One region of the Aeromonas dhakensis genome, then DNA from elsewhere that is predicted to be linked to it. Evidence: predicted binding sites of a transcription regulator. Region 1 holds the regulator's gene; the other holds the start of a gene.
What was found. Region 1 encodes MetJ, which represses methionine synthesis genes. Its sites were predicted from a motif close to AGANNTCTAGANNTCT; they were not measured.
Positions count from the first base shown of each region.

Region 1 (7,655 bases):
CCCTGTTCCATGGCCGTGGCGGTACCGTCGGTCGTGGTGGCGCGCCTGCCCATCAGGCGATCCTGTCGCAACCGCCGGGATCCCTGCGCGGTGGCCTGCGGGTGACCGAACAGGGCGAGATGATCCGCTTCAAGTTCGGCCTGCCGAAGGTGGCCATCCAGAGCCTCAACCTCTACACCAGCGCCGTGCTGGAGGGGAACCTGCTGCCGCCGCCCAAGCCCAAGGAGTGCTGGCGCGCCGTGATGGAGCAGCTGGCGTCCGTCTCCTGCGATCACTACCGCAGTATCGTGCGCGGTCATCCGGACTTCGTGCCCTACTTCCGCGCCGCCACCCCGGAGATGGAGCTCGGCAAGCTGCCGCTCGGTTCGCGCCCCTCCAAGCGCAAACCCAACGGCGGGGTCGAGAGCCTGCGCGCCATCCCCTGGATCTTCGCCTGGACCCAGAACCGGCTGATGCTGCCGGCCTGGCTCGGTGCCCACAAGGGACTGCAGCAAGCCATCGCCGACGGCCAGAAGGGCGTGCTGGAAGAGATGAGCCGCCAATGGCCCTTCTTCCGCACCCGCCTCGAGATGCTGGAGATGGTGTTCCTCAAGGCTGACGTCTGGCTGGCCGAGTACTATGACACCCGGCTGGTGCCCAAAGAGCTGTGGGGCCTCGGCAAACAGCTGCGTCAGGAGCTTGCCGACTCCATCCAGGTGGTGCTGGAGCTGCGCCCGCAGGGCGACTTGCTCGACGACCAGCCCTGGATCAAGGAGTCCATCAAGCTGCGCAACCCCTACACAGACCCGCTCAACGTGCTGCAGGTCGAGTTGCTGGGCCGCTCGCGCAACCATGCCGAAACTCTGCATCCCGAGCTGGATCAGGCGCTGATGGTCACCATCGCCGGCATCGCCGCAGGCATGCGCAACACGGGTTGATAGTCGGGGCTATCAAGCTCCCCTCCATGACAAAGGGCGCCTCGGCGCCCTTTGTCATATCTACAAGGCCCGCTGGAGCCATGTTGCCGGAGAATCCTTGGTCGTTAGGCGTTGCCATGGAATCGCAGGGTCGATTAACTATCAGGGGCAATCGCCCGCTTTACAGCTTTATAGGATGGTGGATGCAAGCCTGCTGGTCTTGAAGGGGTTTCGCCCGCCCTTCGGGCTGGGACGAGTGACTTTGGAAAGACCCAAAGTCACCAAAGGTCTTCTCCCCCGCTTTTTCGCCCGACTACGTCGGGTACCTTCGTCTCACCCTCTTGTCCGACGGCACGCGCCGACGGGCCATCCATGGCCCGGCGCCACTCGCTCGACATCCTGTCTCGCGACCTGGACAAGCGTACTCGCCTCAGCGAATAAGAGGGGGAGCCAATACCGTGCCCGCTCTTGACCAGTCTGTGCGGAAGCAATGCCCGATCATGCTACCTGTGCAAGTCCGGTTATTACCTGACTCCTGCCAGCAACCTGTTGAAGAAGCTAAAAACAGGCCGCTTACGGGATAGGGAAATCAGCCCGTAGACCTAAAAACCTGCCGCTAAACAATAAAAAGAGGCGCCACTGGCGCCTCTTTGACTGAACGGCTTGTCCGCTGTTACAGGCTGGCACAGATCTGCCAGAGGTCGTACTGGATGGCGGCGGCCGTCACTTCCCGGCCGGCCCCCGGGCCCTGAATGACCAGCGGGTTGGTGCGATAGCTGTCGCTCTCGATGGCAAACACGTTGTCGCACGGCAGCAGGTTGGCGAACGGGTGGTGGGGCTCCAGCGCCTCCAGCCCGACCCGCGCCTTGCCGTCGTGCTCGAAGCGGGCGACATAACGCAGCACCTTGCCGACCCGGCGCGCCCCCTCGAAGGCGGTCTGGATCGGGTCATCCAGCTCCTTGAGCCTGTCCATGAACTGATCCGTGCTCACCTTGCGCAGGGAGACGGGCACCAGGTTCTCCAGCTCGATGTCGGCGGAGTCGAGCTCGAAACCCGCCTCCCGCGCCAGAATAAGCAGCTTGCGGCGCACATCCTGGCCGGAGAGATCCTCGCGGGGATCCGGCTCGGTCAGGCCGTGTTGCCACGCCTCGTCCACCAGCTCGGAGAAGGGGCGACTGCCGTCATACTGCTGGAACAGCCAGGAGAGAGTGCCGGAGAAGATGCCGGAGACCCCCTGGATGCGATCGCCGCTCTGGCGCAGCATCTGGATGCTGGACTGGATCGGCAGCCCGGCGCCGACGGTGGCGTTGTAGCGCCACTGCACCTGATGGTCGCGGCAGGTCTGCTTGATGCGCTGGTAGAACTCGCTGTCGGCGGCGCCGGCAAACTTGTTGGCGGCGATGATGTGAATGCCGAGCTGGGCAAAGTCCGGGTAGTAGCGGCTCACCGTCTCGCTGGCGGTCATGTCCAGCGCAATCAGGGTATCGAAGCCGTGCTGCTCCAGCTGGGCCAGCAGCTCGGGCCAGATCAGCGGCTTGGGATTGAAGTTGTCCTGTACCTTGAGGGGATCCAGCCCCTCTTCATCCAGCAGGCCCCCTTCCGAGCTGAACACACCGTAGAGGGTGAGCGCCAGGTTCAGTTCATGCTCGAGCCGCGCCTTCTCGCGGGCATAGAGGTTCAGCCAGTGGCCGCCGATGTTGCCCTTGCCGAACACCACCAGCCCGACCCGGTTCGGGCGGCTGAACAGGGCGCTGTGCAGGGCGATCAGCAGTGGCTCCAGCACCACCTGGCGCAGCACGGCCACCAGGCTCAGGCCATCTTTGGCCACCTGCACGAACTCCAGCGGCTGATCCGCCAGCAGCTGGTAGAAGCGGTGACACTGCTCGGCGTTGTCGGTGACGCCGGCCCCCACCAGCGCCACCAGGCTGTAGCCTTCACGCTGGATAAGACCGGTAAAACTGCCCTGCAGCTGGAAGTCGCGCAGCAGCTCGAACGCCCCCTGCGCCACCTCGAGGGTGTAGGCGAGGCGCAGGATCCGGCGATCCGGCTGGCGCTGCAAGGTGAGCGGGTTGAGGCGATGGCGGGCCAGATAAGCCTCGATGGCCGCCACTGTCTGCTCAAAATCAGTCTGCGGCAGCACCTTGAGTTCGATGAGGGCGATCTGATCCACCGAGGAGACGATGCGGGCGCCGCCGGAGCGCGGTGCACGGCGCAGAATGTGGGTGCAGCCTTCATCCGGGTTGTAGCTGCAGCGCAGGGTGAGGCGCTGGCGGCTGTCGGCCACCGGCTGCAGGGTGCGCGAGTGCAATACCGAAGAGCCTAGGCGAGCCAGCTCGTTGGCTTCGGCCAGGCTCAGGCGCTCCAGCAGGCGCGCTTCCTTCACCCGGCGCGGGTCGGCGCTGTAGACCCCGGCCACGTCGCTCCAGATGGTGGTGGATTCGCCGTCCGCCAGCAGGGCCAACAGGCTGGCGCTGTAGTCGGAGCCGTTGCGGCCGAGCAGCAGAGAGCGTCCCTCCATGTCGGCGGCGATAAAGCCGGTCACCACGATGCGCCCGGCGTGTTCCGCCAGCCGCGCCTTGAGCAGTTCGCTGGAGAGTGCGGTATCCACCTTGATCAGGGCGCCATCCTCGGCGCGCAGGAAACTGCGGGCATCGAGCCAGATGGCCTTGTCACCGCGACTGGTGAGCAGGGCCGCCAGCAGGCGCGCCGACCACACCTCGCCAAAGGCGAGCAGGCCGTTGCGCTCGAAGCGGTCAAACTGCCCCTCCAGGGTCTTGGCGATGAGCTGCATGTCGTCGGCCAGCTGCTGGCTCAGTTCGAGGTGAAGCCCTCCTTCCAACAGACCGTCGATCAGGCTCTGCTGATAGGCCTGCAGGGCCGAGATGGCCTCGCCGGCGGCTTCATCCCCGGCTTCGGCCAGCTCCACCAGCTGGATCAGCCGGTTGGTGGTCTTGCCGGCGGCGGAGACCACCACCAGCTCTCGCCCGCCCCCCTGCTGCTCGGCTTGTTGTTCGAGAATGCTGGCGACCCGGCGGTAACAGACCGGATCCGCCAGGCTGCTGCCACCGAATTTGTGGACGTGACGTCGCTTCAAGCCTGCTTCTGTTGCCACCGCGATCTCTCCTTGTTGCTGCTGTTCCATTACTTCGCCACCTGCTGTGCCTGCTGTGCTTGTGCAAACGCCTGGGCCAGATCGGCCACCAGATCCTCACCGTGTTCGATACCGACCGACAGGCGCAGCAGCTGGCTGCTGATGCCTGCCGCCTGCTGGGCGGCCGGGGTCATGGCCCTGTGGGTCATGCTGGCCGGATGGGCCACCAGACTCTCCACCCCGCCGAGGGATTCGGCCACCGAGAAGAGGGTGAGGGCCGCCAGGAAGGCGCGAATGCTCGCCTCGCCGCAATCGAGCTCAAAACTTAGCATGGCGCCGAAACCGGACTGTTGACGGCGCGCAATATCGTGGCCCGGATGGCTCGGCAGGCTGGGGTGATAGATGCGTTTGACCAGCGGTTGCTGCTGCAGGAAGGCGAGGATGCGGTCGGTGTTCTCCTGATGGGCGCGCAACCTGGGGGCCAGGGTGCGCAGACCGCGCAGGGTGAGGTAGGAGTCGAACGCCCCGGAGGTGAGCCCCAGACAGTTGGCCCACCACACCAGCGACTCGGCCAGCTCGGGTTCCTTGGCGATCGCCACCCCGCCCACCACGTCCGAGTGGCCGTTGATGTACTTGGTGGTGGAATGCACCACCAGATCGGCCCCCAGCGCCAGCGGCTGTTGCAGCAACGGCGACAGGAAGGTGTTGTCCACCGCTACCTTGGCCCCCGCCGCGTGGGACGCCTCGGCGATGGCGGCGATGTCCACCACCCGCAGCAGCGGGTTGGAGGGGGTCTCCACCCAGACCAGCGCCGGTTTTTGCGAGAGCGCCTCGGCCAGTGCCGCCGCATCCCCCTGATCGACGAACTGCACCCGGTAATGGCCCTTGGCCGCCAGGTACTCGAACAGGCGCCAGGTGCCGCCGTAGCAGTCGTGGGGGGCGATCAGCAGATCCCCCGCCTTGAGCAGGGCGGTGGTGACCAGATGAACGGCCCCCATGCCGGTGCCGGTCACCACGGCGCCAGCGCCCCCTTCCAGGGCCGCCAGGGCGTCCGCCAGATTGGTGCGGGTCGGGTTGCCGGAGCGGGCATAATCGTATTGACGGGGCTCGCCAAAGTCGGCAAAGGTGTAGTTGCTGGAGAGGTAGATGGGCGGCACCACGGCACCGTGTTGCTGGTCAGTCTCAATCCCGGTGCGCACTGCCTGGGTGGCCTTGTGGGTCATGTCACTCTCCTTGATGTCTCTTCACACGCTGGCATGCTGTTTCTGCCACGCGCCATCCCGCCATTGCAGGCTCATGGTGACCCACACTACGCCAGCTTAAAAAGGCCGTCAACACTTCTAGACGTCTAAATGGCTTTGCTGTTGGATTGCCATTGATTTCCTTAAGGGTTAAAATCCGCGCTCACGGCTAAACGAGAACAGGTGGATCATGGGTACAGAGTGGAACGGCGACTACGTCAGCCCCTACGCGGAGCACGGCAAGAAGAGCGAACAGGTCAAGAAGATTACCGTCTCGATCCCGCTCAAGGTGCTGAAGGTGTTGACCGATGAGCGCACCCGCCGTCAGGTGAACAACCTGCGTCATGCGACCAACAGCGAGCTGCTCTGCGAAGCCTTCCTGCACGCCTTCACCGGTCAGCCGCTGCCCTGCGACGAAGATCTGCGCAAGGATCATCCGGACAGCGTCCCTGCCGAGGCGCGTGCCATCATGGAAGCGCTGGGCAAAGAGATCGAAGATTTCGACGCCGAGTAATCTGCAGCAGATGCCAGACAGCAAACCCCCTTCGATGACGCGGCCCCAGGCCGCGTCATCGCTATCCGCCCCTTTCAGCCTGCGTCGCTACCAGAGCGACGTCTGCAGCCACAGCCACGACCATGCCCAGCTGGTGATCCCCCTCGACGGTCCCATCGAGATCGAGGTGCAGGGCCAGGGGCGGCGGCTTGCGCCCGGCTTTGCCTGCATCATCGCCCCCGGTGAGCGGCACGACTACGCTGCCGATCCGGCGCTCTCGTTTCTGGTGCAGGAGAGTCACTGGCTGCCCGGCGAGCTGGGCGAGCGCCCCTTCATCGAGCTGGACGAGGCTCAGCGCCACTACCTCGCCTTCCTGCACCGCATGGTGGCCGAGGGGCGCCACGTGGCCGGCATGGAGCAGGTGTGGCTGGGTCTGCTGGCAGAGGCGCAGCAGGTAGGCTCGCGCGGCCGAGCCCGCCTCGCCCCGCGCATCGGAAAGGTGCAGCGCCATATCGAGGCCCATCTCGCCGAGCCCCTCAGCAACGAGCGGCTGGCCGCCATCGCCTGCCTCGGCCAGAGCCAGTTCAAGCACGCCTTCCAGCAGCAGGTGGGGATGAGCGTCTCCCACTACATCCGGGCGCGGCGCATGGCATTGGCGCGTACCCTGCTCGCCCACACCGCCCTGCCCGTCGGCGACGTGGCCAGCCGCTGCGGTTACCAGAATCAGGGGGCCTTCGGCGAGCGCTTCCTGGCCGAAACCGGAGTGACCCCTTCCCTCTGGCGCCAACAAAACGGCCGCTTGCCGTAACCGGGCGGCCGTTTGCCGAAGACGGCGCTGGTGGTTTCGAGGCATGCTGAGGCTCATGCAAGGTATGGGCAACGAGGAGCCAAGATGCAGACCATAAGCTGGCAGGATTTCGAGATGGTGGAGCTCAGGGTGGGCACCCTGGTGCGGGTCGAGCCCTTCCCCGAGGCGCGCCGCCCGGCCTACAAGGTGTGGGCGGATTTCGGCCCCGAGCTCGGGGTGCGCAAGAGCAGCGCCCAGATCACCGACCTCTATCGACCGGAGGAGCTGGTAGGTCGCCAGATCGTCGCCGTGGTGAACTTCCCCCCCAAGCAGATAGGCCCGATCCAGTCGGAGTTTCTGCTGACCGGCTTCTACCGGCCGGATGGCGCCGTGGTGATCGCCATCCCCGAGCAGGCGGTGCAAAACGGCGCCAAGCTCGGCTGAGGCCACCACCGGACGGATACAAGAGAGGCGACCCTGGGGTCGCCTCTCTCTTTTGCGGCTGGTTGCTCGCCGTTACTTCAGCAGGCTGAAGATCAGCGCCGACACCGCCAGCGAGCCGGTCAGCAGGATGAAGCCGTTGGCCCAGCGCTGGCGGAAGCGCGCCAGCGCCTCCACCTTGTAGATGGCCACCACCGGCATGATGAACAGGATCATGGCGATCACCGGACCGGAGAGGGTCTCCATCAGCCCCAGGATCCCCGGGTTGATGATGGCGGCGCCCCAGATGGAGAAGAACATCAGGGCGATGCCGAGCTTGTCCGCCTTGGCCAGCGACAGACCGGTGGGCTTGGCGATCAGGCTTTTCAGGCTCTCGCGGGCCCCGAGGAAGTGACCGAGGAAGGAGGAGCTGATGGCGATGAAGGCGATGAGCGGCCCCAGGGTCACGATCACCGGGTTGTCGGTGATGTTGGCAAGATAGGAGAGTACCGAGACGTTCTGGGCCTTGGCCTCGGCCAGCTGGGCCGGCGAGAGGCTCAGCACGCAGGAGAAGACGAAGAACAGCACGAAGCCCACCAGCATGACGGTGGTGTTGCGCAGGATCAGACTGCTCTTGGCTTCCGCCTGCTCGCCGTACTCCCGGCGCTGCACGTTGGCAAAACCGGAGATGGCGGCGGCGTGGCTGAAGGCGAACACGGTGACCGGC
Region 1 is NZ_CP023141.1:1,359,790-1,367,444, reverse strand. It holds gene ppc (phosphoenolpyruvate carboxylase) at 1-917, shown strand, start outside; gene CK627_RS06750 (bifunctional aspartate kinase/homoserine dehydrogenase II) at 1,570-4,038, opposite strand; gene metB (cystathionine gamma-synthase) at 4,038-5,210, opposite strand; gene metJ (met regulon transcriptional regulator MetJ) at 5,419-5,742, shown strand; gene CK627_RS06735 (AraC family transcriptional regulator) at 5,777-6,529, shown strand; gene CK627_RS06730 (tRNA-binding protein) at 6,614-6,952, shown strand; gene CK627_RS06725 (SLC5/6 family protein) at 7,025-7,655, opposite strand, start outside.

Region 2 (7,655 bases), 1.6 Mb from region 1:
TTCCAGAATGGCTTCGCCAATAGCAGTGCGGGCGTCAATCTGCACCTCGCGCTGCTCGTTTGCATAACTCAGGGTGATCTCGAGATCCGGCGCAGGCAGCCAACCGTCGCCCTTTTCCGGCCACTCCACCAGACAGAGGGTGTTGGCGCCGAAGTAGTCGCGGATCCCCATGAACTCCAGCTCTTCCGGGTCGGCCAGCCGATAGAGATCAAAGTGATAGAGCTGCCAGTCGGCCAGCTCGTAGGGCTCCACCAGGGTGTAGGTCGGGCTCTTGACCTTGCCCTCATGACCCAGCCCCTGCACCCAGCCCCGAGTCAGGGTGGTCTTGCCGGCCCCCAGGGCCCCGTGCAGGAAGACAGTGGTCGCCTGCTGGCAGGCGTGGGCCAGACGGCCACCCAGTGCCACGGTTGCTGCCTCGTCCGGCAGTGTCATCATCAACTGTTTTGCCATGTTCTTCTTTAGCTTGTTATGGTGTCGGGATTAACCAGTCGACGGATAAAGGGCAGCAGGTCTGATGCCAGCATGCCCCGCTCTCCGTCTGCAGCGGCCAGATCGGCCGCTTCCCCGTGGATCACTGCGCCCAGTCGGGCTGCCTCGGCGGCAGACCAGCCCTGGGCCAAAAGGGCGGCGATTATACCAGATAACAGGTCGCCCATGCCGCCACTGGCCATGCCGGGATTGCCCTCGTTGCAGAGCGCCATCCCCTTGCCGTCGTGGATCAGCGTCCCCGCCCCCTTGAGCAGCACCACACCGCCGAAGCGCTGCTGCAGACGCTGCACCGCGGCAAAGCGATCCGCGGCGATCTCGGCAATGGTGCAGCCCAGCAGGCGGGCCGCCTCGCCCGGATGGGGCGTGAGCACCCAATTATCCTGATGACGGGGACATTGCGCCAGCCAATTCAATCCATCGGCATCCAATACCAGTGGTACCCGCTCGTTAACAAATGACTCAAAATGGCGCCGACCCCACTCATCCTGACCCAGCCCAGGTCCCACCACCCGCACCGAGGCCCAGCTTTCCTCGCCACCGCCCTGACTGCCCATCAATTCGGCCTGATAGAGGCTGGCGGGCAGGTGATCAGGATGCTGGCACACCCGGACCAGACCGGCACCGGCCCGCAGGCAGGCGCGCGCGGCCAGCACGATGGCTCCCTGCATCCCCGCATTGCCCCCCACCAGCAACACCTTGCCGTGGGAGCCCTTGTGGGACGAGCGCTGGCGCGGCGTCAGCCTGGCGCGAAGAGAAGGATAATCGACGCGCTCGGCGGCCGCCTGCCACTCGGGCGGCGCGGTGACGCCGAGGGTGTCGCAATCGAGCCGACCGACGCAATCCACCCCGTCGGCGGTGAGCATGCCCTGCTTGATGCCGATGAAGGTGAGGGTACGGCTGGCGCGCACCACGGCCCCCATGGCGCAGCCGGTATCGGCATTGAGGCCGGAGGGGAGATCCACCGCCAGCACGGGCACCTGCAAGCCATTGATTGTTGCGACGATCCTTGTCATGAGCGGTGACAGCCGGATATGGACACCGGTGCCAAGCAGTGCATCTATCACCAGATCCGGGGCCGGCAGCCGGTCGAGCTCCCGCTCCTCGGGCGACACCACTGTGCCCCCCATCGCCAGCCACTCGTCGGCGGCCCGCCTGGCATCCCCCGTCAGCTCGGCGGGATCCCGCACGGCAATCACCTGAGGCTCAAGACCCAGCTGTCTTGCCAGGCGGGCCAGCACGTAGCCGTCGCCACCGTTGTTGCCGGGGCCGGTAAAGATCCACCAGCACCGGCTGTGCGGCCAGTGGTGGGTGGCGTAGGTGCGCAGCGCCGCACCGGCGCGCTCCATCAGGGCATAGAGACTCAGCCCCTCGCGTTCGGCCCACTCCCGCTCCAGGGCACGGATCTGTTCAGTCCGCCACAGTGATTGTGGTAAGCTCTGCCCCTCTTTCCCGCTGATAGCATCCCCGATGACCTGTTCCATGATGGCTCCTGACTCTCATCCATTGATCCGGTCCGGCGGGCACCGGGCTCATGATGCAGTATGACGGCGGCAAACGCCCCCATCGGTTAACCTTGGCGGCAAGCCCCCAGAGATGCGATACAGCATGACAGTACACCTCCATCCCGGTCAGCACCCGGGCAGGCAGACGGCCCCATGACCACCACCGAACTCCATCAACTGGCCCAAGATATCAAGCTCTGGGCGAGCGAGCTAGGATTCGACCAGGCCGGCATCACAGACACGGATCTCACCCTCGAAGAGCCTAGGCTGCAAGCCTGGCTGGACGCGGGCTATCACGGCAGCATGGACTACATGGCGCGCCACGGCATGATGCGGGCCCGTCCCCACGAGCTGCTGCCGGGTACCTTGCGGGTGCTGTCGGTGCGGATGAACTATCTCCCGTTCGAGGCGGGCTTCGCCGCCACCCTGCGCGACCCCACCCTCGGCTACATCAGCCGCTACGCCCTGGGTCGCGACTACCACAAGCTGCTGCGCAGCCGGCTCAAGCAGCTGGGGGAGCGCATCGAGCAGCGCTGCGAGGCGCTGGGCTGGCGCCCCTTCGTCGACTCGGCCCCCATTCTGGAGCGGCCGCTGGCGGCCAAGGCCGGCCTCGGCTGGGTGGGCAAACACTCGCTGCTGCTCAACGAGTCGGCGGGATCCTTCTTCTTTCTGGGGGAGCTGCTGCTCAGCCTGCCGCTGCCGTTGGATGCGCCGGTAGAGAAAGAGCAGTGCGGCAAGTGCGTGGCCTGCATCAACATCTGCCCCACCGGCGCCATTGTCGCCCCCTACGTGGTGGATGGCCGCCGCTGCATCTCCTATCTCACCATCGAGAACGACGGCCCCATCCCCGCAGAGTTCCGGCCGCTGATGGGCAACCGCATCTATGGCTGTGACGACTGCCAGCTCATCTGCCCCTGGAACCGCTACGCCAACGCCAGCCCAGAGCCCGACTTCAGCCCGCGCCCCAATCTGCACCGCCCACCGCTGTTGACCTTGTGGGGCTGGAGCGAGAGCGAGTTTCTCAAGCACACGGAAGGCAGCCCCATTCGCCGCATCGGCTATCAGCGCTGGCGCCGCAACCTGGCGGTGGCCCTTGGCAACGGTCCGGCCAGTCAGGAGGTAATGGTGGCCCTGCAGCAGGCGCTGACGGAAGCCGAGCCCATGGTGGCCGAACATATCGAGTGGGCGCTGGCGACCCTGGCCCGGCGCCAGCAGGATGACAACAAAAAGACCCGCTTGCTGATCCGCTGCATCGAAAAAGGTCTGCCGGATCACGCATAGACGATCTGCCCCTTGCCGGATCCAGGTCATTTTTTCATGCTCTGCCGACGGTCGATGGTCGGCACAACAAAAGGAACAAGCTGATGCAGATGTTGGGAGTGGATATCGGTGGTTCGGGGATCAAGGGATGCCTGGTCGACACCGCAACGGGCGAGCTGATTGGCGAACGCCACCGGCTGGTGACGCCGCAGCCGGCCACCCCGGCCGCCGTGGCGCATACCCTCAAGGCGCTGGTGGAACACTTCGACTGGAAAGGCCCGGTGGGCTGCGGCTTTCCCGCCACCATCCACAACGGCATCGCCAAGAGTGCGGCCAACATCGACAAGAGCTGGATTGAGACCGACGTCGCCCATCTGTTCGGCGACGTGACTGGCCAGCCCTGCCACGTGCTGAACGACGCCGATGCGGCTGGTCTGGCGGAGATGCGCTACGGCAACGGCCGGGATCGCCAGGGGGTGATCATCCTCATCACGGTCGGCACCGGCATCGGCACCGCGGTGTTCGTCAACGGCCAGCTGCTGCCCAACACCGAGCTGGGTCACCTGATGCTGGAAGGCATGGTGGCCGAGCACTACTGCTCGGACGCGGTGCGCAAGCGCGAGGATCTCTCCTGGGGCCGCTGGGGCAAGCGCTTCAACAAGTACCTGGCTCGCCTCGAGTTTCTCTTCTCCCCCGACCTCTTCATCCTGGGCGGCGGCAGCGCCGCCAAGCTCGACAAGTTCATCGACAAGATTGAGACCCGTGCCCCGCTGGTGGCGGCCGCCAACCTCAATCAGGCCGGCATCATAGGCGCCGCCCTGCACGCCGCCGAGCTGACCGCCGCCCGCCAGTCGGCATGAGCCCGTCGTGCACAACAAACAGCAGAGGCCCGGCATTGCCGGGCCTCTGCTGTTTTCCTCACACATTTTTCACTACGCGCCGCACATCTCAGCCGATGGCGGCCATCCCCTAGAGGTCGTCGAGCCGATGGGCGCCGTGCACCAACCGGGTCAGGCGGGTCTGCTCCTGCGTGGCCAGGCCACCGAGCAGCCGCACCGTCTCCTCGGTCGGACACTCCCGGGCCAGATGGCTGAGCTCGCCGATGAGTTTCTCCTCCTGCCGGCACACCAGCTGCACTATGTCCTGGGTCTGGGCCATGGCGGGCAGGCTCAGGCGCCGGATCCCGGGCAGCAGATCCTCGCTGAAGCCCCGCTCCAGCCAGGTCTCCTTCACCCCTTCGCCAAGTTCGCTCAGGTAGTCATCCAGCTGGGTACCAGCCACCTCCTCCCGCTGCTGCAGATAGGCCAGCAGCAGCCGGCTGCGCTCGCCATCCACCTGAGTCATGAGGCGCCCGTAACAGAGTCCAAGCTGGTGATGCACCTGCTCCAGATAGAGCAGCAAGTCTTTGATTTGTTGAAATCGCATCAGGTTGCCCTCCTGTATGTCGTGCCCATTCAGTATAAAAAACAGGCAATTGCAAGCCAAGCCAAAGCACGGCCCTTGTTGTGCTGCATCAAGAAGCCGGCCAAGAAAGCAGCGATCGATACAAAATGGAATGATTTGTGCCAACCCGGGGGAGTAAAAGGATGAGCAGCTGAATCCGTCTCACGACTAATAAAGGAAGTGATAATGGTGTATTTGCCATCTGATATTCGGCAATCCTACTACACTGCCAAATACAATATTGATGCGAACCGGATCACCGTCGGCCTTAGTCAGCAAGTGACAATCCTTAGCACTTTTTTAGACGTCTAGATGTATAAACGCGCATTGACATGGCCATCCAGACATCTTAGCATCATCCTCCATGATGACAGAGCAACCCAGTGAAACCTCTGCCCAATTCACCCGCCTGTAGCGCCCTGTGCTTTAAGGCTGTTAGCACGGAAGAATCCATGATTAAGTTGATCGGTCTCAACAAAGTCTACGGTAAAGGCAGTGATGCCGTGCACGCCCTGCGTGATGTCAGCCTGCATGTGCCGCAAGGAAAAATTTTCGGGGTGATCGGTGCCTCCGGTGCCGGCAAGAGCACCCTCATCCGCTGCGTCAACCTGCTGGAGCGCCCGACGGATGGCCAGGTCATTGTCGACGGCCAGGATCTGGTCGCCCTGAGCGAACGGGATCTGACCCAGGCTCGTCGCCAGATCGGGATGATCTTCCAGCACTTCAACCTGCTGGCCTCCCGCACCGTCTCCGCCAACATCGCCTTTCCGCTGGAGCTGGCGGGCTGGAGCAAGGACAAGATCCAGAGCCGGGTCACCGAACTGCTGGCGCTGGTCGGGCTGGAAGCCCGCGCCCACGCCTATCCGTCCGAGCTGTCCGGCGGTCAGAAGCAGCGGGTCGCCATCGCCCGGGCGCTGGCGCCGGCCCCCAAGGTGCTGCTGTGCGACGAGGCCACCTCGGCCCTCGACCCGCAGACCACCCGCTCGATCCTGACTCTGCTCAAGGAGATCAACGTCAAGCTGGGGCTCACCATACTGCTCATCACCCACGAGATGGATGTGGTGAAGGGGATCTGCGACGAAGTGGCCATCATCAGTGACGGCCGTCTGATCGAACAGGGCGAAGTGGCTTGGTTCTTCAGCAATGCCAAGACCCAGCTGGCCCGGGATTTCATCCACTCCACCATCCACCTGGAGGTGCCCCAGGAGTATCAGGATCGGATGAGTAGCGACCGGGTACCCGCCAGCTATCCGTTGGTAAAGCTCGGCTTTACCGGCAGCACGGTCGACACGCCGCTCATCTCCGAAGCGAGCCGCCGCTTCAACATCGACATCAGCATCCTGAGTGCCGACATCGAATACGCCGGTGGCGTCAAGTTCGGCTTCCTGCTGGCAGAACTGTTCGGGGATGAAGCCCAGTGCGAGGCCACCCAGCAGTTCTTCATCGACAACCATATTCAGCTGGAGGTAATGGGTTATGTCCGAAGCAATGATTAATCTGCTGTTCACGGCCCTGGGCGACACCCTCATCATGGTGTTTGCCTCCGCCCTGTTCGGCTGCCTGCTCGGTCTGCCGCTCGGCGTGGCGCTGCACGTGACCAAGGCCGGCCAGATCCTGGCCAACCCGCTGCTCAACCGTACCCTGGGCATGGTGGTCAACGTGGGTCGCTCGGTGCCCTTCATCATCCTGCTGGTGGCCATCATCCCGCTGACCCGGCTGATCGTCGGCACCAGCATCGGCACCATCGCCGCCATCGTGCCGCTGACCGTCGGTTGCATCCCCTTCATCGCCCGCCTGGTGGAAGGGGCCCTGATGGAGGTGCCGGACGGCCTGCTGGAAGCGGCCAAGGCCATGGGCGCCAAGCCCCTGCAAATCATCACCAAGGTGCTGCTGCCCGAGGCCCTGCCCGGCATCCTCAACAGCGTCACCATCACCCTCGTCACGCTGGTGAACTACTCCGCCATGGCTGGTGCCATCGGGGGCGGTGGACTGGGCGATGTGGGTATTCGCTACGGCTATCAGCGTTTTGACCCGACCGTCATGCTGGTCACCGTCGTGATCCTGGTAGTGCTGGTTCAACTCATCCAGAGCGCGGGTGAGCGCCTGGTCAACAAATGTGATCATCGTTAATCGTCGATTTCTGACAGGAGGTTTTATGAAATTTGGCATCAAATCCGTTGCGGCTGCCCTGCTGGCTACCCTGGTACTGGCCGGTTGCGGTCAAAAGGAAGAGAACAAGACCCTGAAGGTGGGCGCCATCGCCGGCCCCGAGACCGAACTGGTTGAAGTGGCCGCCAAAGTGGCCAAGGAGAAATACGGCCTGACCGTCGAGGTGGTCAACTTCTCCGACTACGTCACCCCGAACGTGGCGCTGAACGATGGCAGCGTTGACGTCAACGCCTTCCAGCACAAGCCCTATCTGGATGCCCAGATCCGTGATCGCGGCTTCAAGCTGGTGCCGGTCGGCAACACCTTCGTCTACCCGATCGCCGGTTACTCCAAGAAGATCAAGGCCCTCTCCGAGCTGAAAGATGGCGCCCAGATCGCGGTGCCGAACGATCCGACCAACCTGGGCCGCTCCCTGATCCTGCTGGAGAAGCAGGGTCTGCTGAAGCTCAAAGAGGGTGCCGGTCTGGAAGCGACCGTGCTGGACATCGCCAGCAACCCGCGCAACTTCAAGATTGTCGAGCTGGAAGCAGCCCAGCTGCCGCGCTCGCTGGAAGACGTGGATCTGGCCATCATCAACAACACCTTCGCCGGTCAGATCGGCCTGACCCCGACCGAGAACGGCCTGTTTGTTGAGGACAAGGAGTCCCCTTACGTCAACCTGATCGTCGCCCGCGACAACAACAAGGACGACGAGAAGGTCAAACAGTTCGTACAGGCCTTCCAGACCGACGACGTCTACAAGAAAGGGCTGGAACTGTTCAAAGGCGGCCTGGTGAAAGGTTGGTAATCACT
Region 2 is NZ_CP023141.1:4,673,520-4,681,174, forward strand. It holds gene tsaE (tRNA (adenosine(37)-N6)-threonylcarbamoyltransferase complex ATPase subunit type 1 TsaE) at 1-450, opposite strand, end outside; gene CK627_RS21620 (NAD(P)H-hydrate dehydratase) at 459-1,970, opposite strand; gene queG (tRNA epoxyqueuosine(34) reductase QueG) at 2,145-3,272, shown strand; gene ppgK (polyphosphate--glucose phosphotransferase) at 3,356-4,111, shown strand; gene CK627_RS21635 (hypothetical protein) at 4,221-4,676, opposite strand; gene metN (methionine ABC transporter ATP-binding protein MetN) at 5,147-6,190, shown strand; gene CK627_RS21650 (methionine ABC transporter permease) at 6,171-6,824, shown strand; gene metQ (methionine ABC transporter substrate-binding lipoprotein MetQ) at 6,850-7,650, shown strand.
Region 2: the regulator MetJ is predicted to act here: its motif matches at 4,997-5,012, upstream of metN (methionine ABC transporter ATP-binding protein MetN).